Regions from separate parts of the Paenibacillus sp. WG02 genome, predicted to be linked through region 3. Evidence: riboswitches for the same ligand, from Rfam matches in the RefSeq annotation. Region 3 holds a riboswitch; each other region holds the start of a gene.
What was found. Region 3 has a riboswitch for cobalamin ahead of ACBP55_RS08935 ((2Fe-2S) ferredoxin domain-containing protein). Riboswitches for the same ligand answer to the same signal wherever they lie in the genome.

Region 1: another riboswitch for cobalamin. It lies ahead of cobJ (precorrin-3B C(17)-methyltransferase); the one in region 3 lies ahead of ACBP55_RS08935 ((2Fe-2S) ferredoxin domain-containing protein).
Region 2: another riboswitch for cobalamin. It lies ahead of ACBP55_RS31205 (ABC transporter substrate-binding protein); the one in region 3 lies ahead of ACBP55_RS08935 ((2Fe-2S) ferredoxin domain-containing protein).

Annotation. Positions count from the first base shown of each region.
Region 1 is NZ_AP036016.1:5,256,691-5,259,963, forward strand. Features, by position in the region: gene ACBP55_RS24080 (sirohydrochlorin chelatase) at 1-302, opposite strand, end outside; gene cobJ (precorrin-3B C(17)-methyltransferase) at 321-2,024, opposite strand; cobalamin riboswitch at 2,157-2,358, opposite strand; gene ACBP55_RS24090 (hypothetical protein) at 2,401-2,631, opposite strand; gene ACBP55_RS24095 (guanylate kinase) at 2,795-3,273, shown strand, end outside.
Region 2 is NZ_AP036016.1:6,904,010-6,907,282, reverse strand. Features, by position in the region: gene ACBP55_RS31220 (aminotransferase class I/II-fold pyridoxal phosphate-dependent enzyme) at 1-698, shown strand, start outside; gene ACBP55_RS31215 (aspartyl-phosphate phosphatase Spo0E family protein) at 767-1,033, shown strand; gene ACBP55_RS31210 (type 2 periplasmic-binding domain-containing protein) at 1,095-1,622, shown strand; cobalamin riboswitch at 1,655-1,806, shown strand; gene ACBP55_RS31205 (ABC transporter substrate-binding protein) at 2,053-3,069, shown strand; gene ACBP55_RS31200 (FecCD family ABC transporter permease) at 3,071-3,273, shown strand, end outside.
Region 3 is NZ_AP036016.1:1,883,045-1,886,317, reverse strand. Features, by position in the region: gene ACBP55_RS08940 (energy-coupling factor ABC transporter ATP-binding protein) at 1-719, shown strand, start outside; gene ACBP55_RS08935 ((2Fe-2S) ferredoxin domain-containing protein) at 1,046-1,414, opposite strand; cobalamin riboswitch at 1,448-1,651, opposite strand; gene ACBP55_RS08930 (hypothetical protein) at 1,786-1,917, opposite strand; gene ACBP55_RS08925 (DUF4023 family protein) at 2,085-2,198, opposite strand; gene ACBP55_RS08920 (hypothetical protein) at 2,245-2,601, opposite strand; gene asnB (asparagine synthase (glutamine-hydrolyzing)) at 2,780-3,273, shown strand, end outside.

The DNA of each region.
Region 1 (3,273 bases), 3.4 Mb from region 3:
GGTCTGCCGTATGTAAATTTCACCAATGGATATTTTAATTTCGCATCATCAATAGCAGACGGGATATGAATTTTCGCATGCCCAGCCGCAAATAAGATAATCGGAATGACAACAATATGAGTGGCCCCTAATTCAACACAGCGGTCAATTCCTTGCATGATCGTTGGTTGAACAAATTCCAGGAAACAGGTCTCGACAATTTGCTCTTTCATCTTACTCGCAATTTCTGATACAAAGAGGCGAACTTCCTCATTCCCGCCTTCTTCCCGACTCCCATGACCCACAAATAAAACAGCATTCATCCTTATTTCCCCCTAATCCTAATCGCCGCAAATGGCATTTTCGATGACGAAACCTACCATTTCTTGATGGCGGTAGCCTTCAATTTCTTTGACACGCTTGAAAAATTTATGAAACCGTTCGTTCGGATGTCCTTCTTTTTGGTAACGTTCCACGATCCTGCCCACTAAGTCGACAAGCTCCTCAGGAGCAATTCCTTCTGCAACGGGTTGAGCCGCATGTGCATTTCGACCTACTGTTTTTCCGCCAAGAAATAGATCGAATTTCTCTTTGCGATAGACGATGCCGATATCTTGCTGAACAGCTCCATAACAAGCCATGCCACACCCGTTAAAGCCAATTTTCAACTCTTTTGGTACTTCTAGATTGCCAATTCGATGATGGATGGCTTCCGCATAAGGAATAGACTCGCCTTTTTCCAAATTACAAAAGTCACATGCTTTGATTTGAGCAACATCACCAATCGGTGATAACAATAAACCAAGTGCACTTAGTTCGGATGTAATCTGCTTAGGGTTATTGGTTTGCACACGAACAATCAGTTGATGATGCGGGGAGTATTCGATGTCTCCACGATCTCCGACAATCTCGCCTAACGCACACAACTGGGCAGCTGTTAACTTTTTATTCGCGATACCCGGGCTTACGGCAAACTCAAAGATCGATTGGGTCGCAGTCAGCTTATTGTCAAATTCAAAAGACACCTCTTTAGTCCCTTTGGATACTAGCTGCAGGGCTTCCATTGCAAGTTGTAAGGAGTTGCTAGGTGACAAATTGGGCGATGACTTTAGCTGGGACGGTTCTTTACTCTCAGTCACCTCAGCATCCATAAGTTCATCTTCTTCATCAAACTCCTCCAAAGATTCATCTAAGTCCTGCCCATCCAGTTGTTCCAAAGCCCAAGGCTCAGCTTCAGATTTCAACCTTTGATGTGGTTTAAGCGGCTGTGTTTCAGCCCCTAAGGTGTATTTCCGCTGGTAACCGCGTGGTGTAATCATGAGACCGTCATACAGCTTAGTAGCGGAATTGCCAATAATAATGGTCGTTAACATGCCAATATCATGATTCAGCATATCAGCAAGCGTCGTCACAACCACATGCTCGCGGTCTCGATACGCGCTTTTAACAATCCCAACAGGTGTTGAAGGAGATCGATGCTTAAGGAGAATGCGCTGCGTCTCCACGATTTGTCTGGTCCGTCTACCGCTTCGCGGGTTATAGAGGGCAATGACGAAATCTGCCATTCCTGCTGCCTCAACCCGCTTCGCAATCAGCTCCCATGGCGTCAGATGATCACTTAAGCTGATGGTGCAAGAATCATGCATAATTGGTGCCCCTAGCAGAGATCCAGCCGAATGAACAGCAGAAATGCCCGGAATCACTTCCACTTGAACGCCATTCTCACGTGTCCAGCCTTGTTCCATCAATACCTCATAGACAAGACCGGCCATCCCATACACTCCAGCGTCTCCACTGGAAATTACGGCTACTTTCTTACCCTGCTTCGCTTGCCGCACAGCCTCTTGCGCACGACTCACTTCTTCCGTCATGCCGGTTCGAACTACTTGCTGTTCGGTTAACAGACCTGCGATAAGATCCACGTAGGTGTTATATCCGATGATGACTTCACTTTCCCCAATCGCTTCCCGTGCACGCTTCGTGATATGTTCAAAACTCCCCGCCCAAAGCCGATAATAAGCAGTTTTCCTGACATTTTGTAACACCCTTCCCCCGTTATTACACAAACAAAAAAAGCATCCCTAACATAAGTCATGTTAGAAATGCTTGGTAAATTACGACAGTTAATAAAACCAGAAGTAACCGCTCTCTAACACTCCCTAATTCCACGTAGGGTTCATGTGTTGTTGAATTAGGCAGGTCTCCTGACTTCATCATCCCCTTGCACCTTCCCAGGTTGTTACCCAGTGGCATGTTGCAAGGAGTTACCGTAATAAACGGCGATATTCACAGTGGCGGGTCCGTGCCGGTATTTCACCGGTCTTCCCTTTTAACCATACATCCGAATGGATATATGGCACCTAATTCCATTGATATGCAATTACGATCATCCTACCATCTATCGATAGGGTTGTCACGTATTTATTCATAGATGGCCTGGTAGAGTCCTTCCATCAGACTCTGGTAACTGCTTGGATTATAGGTAATTTCCGCAAAAGAAACTTGAATGACCTTGTTGATCGTTTTAACGATAAAAAAACTATCCTCCCCACGCTCCGGGTCAATATAGGTATAGCACTCTAAGTGACTGCTTCCCGTTTTTTGACGTAAAAATTCCGTTGCTTCCGCACTTAAATTCGCATATTTAGGCATAGTTAGGTTCCTTTCCATTAAACGAAGTGATGCTATCTATTATAACGTATTTTCACCCTTTGATTCCTATCAAAACGAGAAAGTATTTCTTTAATTTTCAGAATTTTCGTACTATAATGAATCTATCAAGATATCGCTTTCATTCTATGAAGGAGGAATTGATATGAGCAGTCATGAAACGAATGGATTGGTGTTTGTCTTTACGGGTACTAGCGGTTCTGGTCGTAAAACAATTGCCCATCACATTGCCAAAGAGCTTGGTTTCTCATCTGTCGTCTCCTACACAACTCGAACACCTAGACCCAAAGAAATCAACGGGAAGGATTATAATTTCATCTCCCGCAAAGTATTCATCGATAGTGACATTGCAGGTGAATTTTTTCAAACTGTTGAAATTGACGGGAATTTCTATGGTATTAAGAAAGCGGACATCGATGAAGCGCTTCGCAAAGATGGACTTATCTATGTCATTGTGAATCGTTATGCAGCTAACCGTTTCAAGTATACATTTGGAGAAAGAGCGATCCGCTTGTTCATCTATGTCAACAAACAAACGATCATGGAACGCATGCTTGCTCGAAACACGCCAACGGACGTCATTGACCACTACATGAACCACTACATAGAGGAAGTCTCCTACCG
Region 2 (3,273 bases), 3.4 Mb from region 3:
CTCTTCGCGATGCGATTACACCACGCTCCAAAATATTAATTCTCTGCTATCCTAGCAATCCAACAGGCGGTATTATGACCTATGAGGATTGGCTGCCGATTGCCAAAGTCATTGAAGAGAACGATCTTATTGTCATTTCCGATGAAATATATGCAGAGTTGACTTATGGTCAGAAGCACGTGAGCTTCGCGGCTATTCCCGGCATGAAAGATCGGACAATTTTGGTTAGCGGGTTCTCCAAAGCTTTTGCCATGACAGGCTGGCGGATGGGATATGCTTGCGGTCACCATGAGCTTATTTCGGCGATGACCAAAATTCATCAATATACGGTGATGTGCGCACCGGTGATGGGTCAAGTTGCTGCTCACGAGGCGTTGACGAACGGCTTGGAAGAGAAAGATCGGATGATCGAGTCTTATAACCAACGCAGACGTCTGATTGTAAAAGGGTTCCGAGATATTGGTCTCGAATGCCATGAGCCGCAGGGCGCTTTCTATGCATTTCCAAGTATAGTCGCAACCGGATTAACTTCAGAAGAGTTTGCTCAGCGGTTATTATTTGAGTCAAAGGTTGCTGCAGTGCCTGGAGATGTGTTTGGTTTAGGCGGAGAAGGCTTCCTTCGTTGTTCATATGCCTATAGTGTTTCTCAACTAAATGAAGCATTAGAGAGAATTGGTAATTTTATGAGAAAATTGTAATCTATAACGTAAATAAATATGTTCATTATTGATGAAAACTGGTATTCTTGTAGTAAGGAGGGATGAGCATGGCTTTTATGGAATATCAACTATCAACCTATCAAAAACATTTTCAAATTCGTGAACAGGATTTCGGACAACGTTGGTTAACCAAGCGTGCGAAGAAGCAAAACTCCCTTACCTTATTAGAAGAAGAGATTCATTCTCTGCGACGCAGGTTAGAACAGATGGTTTTTGACGGGGAAGAAATGACATCGGAATCCGTCGTTGAATTGAGTACAATGCTAGACCAAAAAATAAATGAATATATGCATAATGGGAAAAAAAGTCGGTGAAAACCGACTTTTCTCACGACTATCGATGGATTCAGATAACAAACGGAGGTACGCTCACAACATGAAAGTGAAATGGCTGTTGGTTATGATGATGGGTCTTATGGTGATGCTTACGGGTTGCGGCGGGCCGAAGCCGGATGTATCTATATTTATTATGGGTGCTAATGGTTTTCCAAGTGAAGCGGGGGACAAGCTGGAGAGTTCATTGAAATCCAAGGTTGGCGAGGTTCCTACAGTCAAAGTCAATACATCCCCTATATTTTCGTTGGAAAAAATGATTGTGGAGCTGGCAGCAGGAGGCAACGGTATCTTCATTCTTGCTGAAGATCAATTCAAATCACTAAGTAATCAAGCAGGTTTCGTTTCTTTGGATGATACGATCAAACCAGAAGATTATCCGGATGGCGTTATTCAAATAGCGGAAGAGGGCAAGCCTGCTGAAAAACATCTTTATGGTATTCCACTTGCAGGAAACAAATGGATGAAAGAGCAAGGTTTTGAAGGGAAAGGCTTGGTAGCTTTTATTCCTCAAAATGCTCCGAAGATGAATGAGTCGAAGCAAGTGCTCAAAGTAATTGCACAAAAGTAACAAGAAGTCTATAATCGACAAATAGATTGATAGTAAAATATGCAGCCATAGGTGCTGGTAAGCTCATTACTAGAGATTGCCACTTAAAAGGGAAGCCGGTTAAAGTCCGGCGCGGTCCCGCCACTGTAATCCAGGCATGAGTTGCCGGGAGAGTCAGGATACCTGCCTATGGTGCCGTTTACGACATCCTTCGAGGAAAAGGATCGCGTTAAATCAGGAAGCAACCGTAAGGGTTGCTGAGCGCCGCGATTTATCGTCCCCTTTGTTCCTTCGAGAACAAAGGGGCTTTTTTGTTAGTTGATAAGAAAGTATAAGTTTTATACTTTTGCTCCACATCAACCTTGACAAACGCGCTCGTCTCTGAGAGACGGCGCAGCCGTTTATCCTTGGGTTCAATCGAAATAAATTGTTCAGAGAGAGGGTTTACCAGATGAAAAGGAATTCAGTAAAAAATGCATTTATTCTTACAGTAGCGCTAGCAACAGCAATGAGTCTCGCAGCTTGCGGTAAAAAGGAAACGGAAATCTCTAATCCGTCTAAGCTTGGCGGGGAGGGGACGAAAGCCCCTGCTGCAACGGCGGCACCAACAACAGCAGCAGCCAAGAAGACGGTTTATCCTTTGAAAATAAAGGATGCTACGGGCAAGGAGTTTACATTTGATAAAGCGCCTGAGCGTATTGCATCTGTCTCCCCGGCGGAGACTGAAGCCCTTTTTGCAATTGGGCTTGAAGCTAATATTGTTGGTGTATCTGATTATGATGATTATCCAGAAGCAGCGAAAACGAAGCCAAAGCTTGGCAGCATAACGAAGCCTAACCAAGAAGCGGTTATCGCAGCAAACGCTAATGTCGTTTTTACGGGGGTTTCGATGAATCCCGATACGGTAGAAAAGCTGCGTGCTTTGAATATCAACGTGTTTAAAGTGGAGCCTAAAACAGTGGATGATGCCATTGCGAATATTCAAACGTACGGAATAATTACGGATCATCAGGAGCAAGCGGAAAAAGTGGTTGCTAAAATGAAAGCGGACCGTCAAAAGGTTGTTAATGCAGTGAAAGACGTGAAGCAAGAGAACAAGAAAAAGGTTTACATTGAATTTGCCCCGGGATGGACAGTGGGCAGTGGCGAGTTTATGGATGAATTGATCAAGATTTCTGGTGGTGTTAACGTTGCAGGGGACAAAAATGGCTGGTACCAAATCAGTGAAGAGAAAATCATTCAACAAAACCCAAGTGTAATTCTGTTCGCTAATGGTGTTGTCGATAGTAAAAGTAAGAAACCACTAGATGAAATTATCCGCACACGAAGCGGTTGGGATGCCATTGATGCCGTGAAGAACAAGCAGGTGATTGGCCTCGACCAAAACATGCTTAGCCGTCCAGGCCCAAGACTGACCGACGGGTTGCTTGAAATGGCGAAAGGCATTTATCCTGAACTGGTGAAATAAAATGAAAAGAAAATTAATGCTATGGGGAGGAGTAGGGGTTATACTCCTTCTTCTTTCTATTGTGGCGAGCTTGTCGCTGGGTACCGCAAATCTCCCGGTCCTGCAAATAGCCAGTATTCTCGCCAAGCATATCCCTTGGCTGGGAGATCACATCCATGCCACTTGGCCGCAGTCGTCCGAACAAATCATCAATAAAGTACGATT
Region 3 (3,273 bases):
ATAACGGCTCTGGCAAATCAACTTTATTTCTTCAGGCTATTGGCATTCATTCACCTTCATCAGGGCAAGTCTTATGGAAAAACAAGCCTTTAACTTACGAACGCAAAGAGCTCAAACAATTACGTCAAGACGTTGGACTTGTCTTTCAGGATCCGGAACAGCAGCTCATTCTGAATACTCCCTATGAGGATGTCACCTACGGTCTGCGGAATGCCGCCGTCCCTGAGCCTGAGATTACTCAGCGAGGAGAAGCTATATTACGAACGATGGGACTTGAACACTTAGCACACACTCCCATTCACCACTTGAGTCTCGGTCAAAAGAAACGAGTAGCCTTAGCCGGCGTGCTCGTGCTTGAACCAAAGCTGCTGCTGCTGGATGAACCAACGGCCTATCTGGATCGGATATCGGAACAACAGCTTGTCGAGGAACTGGACCGGATCCATAGCCGCGGAATCACGTTAGTCATGGCCACCCATGACATGAACCTAGCTTATTCGTGGGCTGATTGGATTCTGGTGATGGATCGGGGACAGTGCGTCATGGAAGGCACGCCAGATGAAATATTCAAAGATAGCAAGGCACTTCATAGTCTTGGACTTGACAGGCCCATGCTGCTAGATCTGTGGGATGCACTGCCTGAAGCTTGCCGTCAGGGAGTCTCGGCACCAAGGAATGTGAATGACTTTACAACATTATTGCAAAAAGTCTTTGCATAATGATAACCAATGACATATATAAAGAGGCTGTCCCAACTGTGATTAGAGGGACAGCCTCTTTATGTATAGCATCATGCAACCATCTATCAATGATAGGCCCTCCCACCGTAGTTGCTTGTCATTCTTAACAAGTATGACAAATAAGCGCGTTATTCGCGCTTATTCAAGAGCGTCCGAACCAATAAGCGCGGAAAACGCGCATATATGACCAAAAAGGACCTCCCCCTATTGGCGGAAGTCCTTTTGGATACGTGCTTTAAGGTAGATTCCCAAAAAAGGTTATTAACCTTTCGGGATAGCCCCCTTTTTAAATTTTCATTATCTGATTATTTACTTTGTATGCGACTAATACCCTTATTTCCTATTCCAGTTGGCACAAAGCGCTCCTCAAAGCTATAAATCATATGTTCCTCGAGTGGTTTCCCCTCTAGTAAATGCTCTCTCACAAGCCTTCTACCCGTCTCTGGTGTCATTTCCTTGTACCAAATCCCTTGCGGATACACTATAACTACACCTTCGTCCTGGCAGCGGCCATTACATCTAGTCCGAGTTGTATGTATTAGGTGCTCGGCTCCGTGCTTCGAAATTTCATCTCGGATGGCTAGCGTTGTTTCATCTCCTGAATGTTTCAGACAAGATCCTCCGTTACAGATAAGCACATGATGTTGGACTGTTGATAGATCCCACGTACTCATAAGAACACCTCCCTATCTCCCGTAGGTATATAAAATGTGCTGCTGAAATAGGCAGGTCTCCTGGCTTCAGGATCTTCATCGAACGTCAGCCTTCCCAATCGGTCGATCAGTGGCATTCGAGACGTTGACTCCTCTGTTACAGTGGCGGGACCGCGTCGGCTTCAAACCGATCTTCCCTATTAAGCTTACGCTGCGCTTGGATAGCGAAAGGTAAGCACCTATTTCGGATATGAAATTGTGACCGAGTTTATTCAAATCTTTTAAACTCAAATCTCATCTTACCTCATACTCTATTTACAAACAAGGAAAAAGCCCCACCAAATGGTAGGGACTTCCTCGGAAGCTGTATTTTCAAATTCAAATCGCTGCATTTAAACGGAAGGACGATTCGGTTGGTGCTTTCCAGGCTCTGTTGAATCCAGATTGGACTGTATGCGAGAAGATTGCTTCGAATGATCGATTGTGCTTTGTGTTCGCTGGTCCATACTTTTCTTTTTGCTCATAATGGGATTAATCCTCCTCTGAGTTGAAATAATGATCACTTGATTAGTATGGAGAGATACCGCGCCAAATATGCTGTATAAACTACCCATTAAGGACAGCGGAGAAGGAAACAAAGCAAAAGCCTGTAAGGAAATCTCCCTACAGGCTTTCGATGGTGCCATTAGACTTAGTGCTTCTTGTGCGGCAAATTACTGCCTGGCTCACCGTCACCTTGCGTCCTGAAATTCTTCGCGGCTTTCCTCTGCTTGTCGTGCAGCTTGCTAATGAAATGACTATCCATGAGCATTCGCCTCCTGAAGAAAGAATGGCACTACCTCTTTAGAATGTCACGCAAGCTCTAAATTTAAACGCATGGCAAGATTAAGAATCGCGCCTCTTGCTTCTGCATCTGTTTTGACTTTTTCGTACAATTCCTCAAAATTAGTGCGGTTTTGAATAAATTCCGGTTCGGTTTTGATAGCCGTTTGTGTCCAGTTGATCAAGACATTCTCCGCTTGGGTAAGTTCATTGTAAGCACGATGCAAGCCGACACGCTCAATGATTTCTTCCATTTCTGCCTGCCCAACTTCTTTACCTTCCTCTTTTAATTCCACTATTCGTTTATCCGCTTGGTTGCTGATTTGCAGAAAATGCTCTCTTGATGCCAAATAGTCAATTTGTGCTTTGGAGTGTTTCTTTTTCATAGTCATCACCTTTGTCATTTAATAAGTAAGAATTGGGTTTATTGTATCAGGCCTGTCTACAAAACACAAAATCCGTCCAGTTGTCTGCGCCCATCCCATTCTGGACAGACATTATATACCTTCCGTTTGCATACCCTTTATCATCATGCTCTCTTTATAAGGAAAGGAAGGAACGTCTATGTGCGGAATAACGGGTTGGATAGATTGGCGGAAAGACTTGACCGGGTACCCGTCCATTCTAGAAAATATGACGGAAACGCTCCATTTGCGCGGACCTGATGCTTCTGGTACTTGGATTTCACAGCATTGTGCCCTCGGTCATCGACGTCTTAGTGTAATGGATCCGGAAAACGGCGCTCAGCCCATGGTACGGAAACAAGGAGACTACACGTACACGATCGTATATAATGGCGAACTCTATAACGCCCCAGAACTCAAAAAAGAGCTCGAACTTCGTGGGTATCATTTCCGCACAAACTGTGATACAGAAGTGCTGCTTGTTGCTTTTATTGAATGGGGGAGAGCTTGTGTAGACCGGCTTAATGGCATTTTCGCTTTCGCGGCCTGGAATGATCAAGAACAATCCCTTTATTTGGTCAGAGATCGGCTCGGTGTAAAGCCGCTTTTTTATTCTCATCAAAATAGTGTGCTTCTATTCGGCTCAGAGCCGAA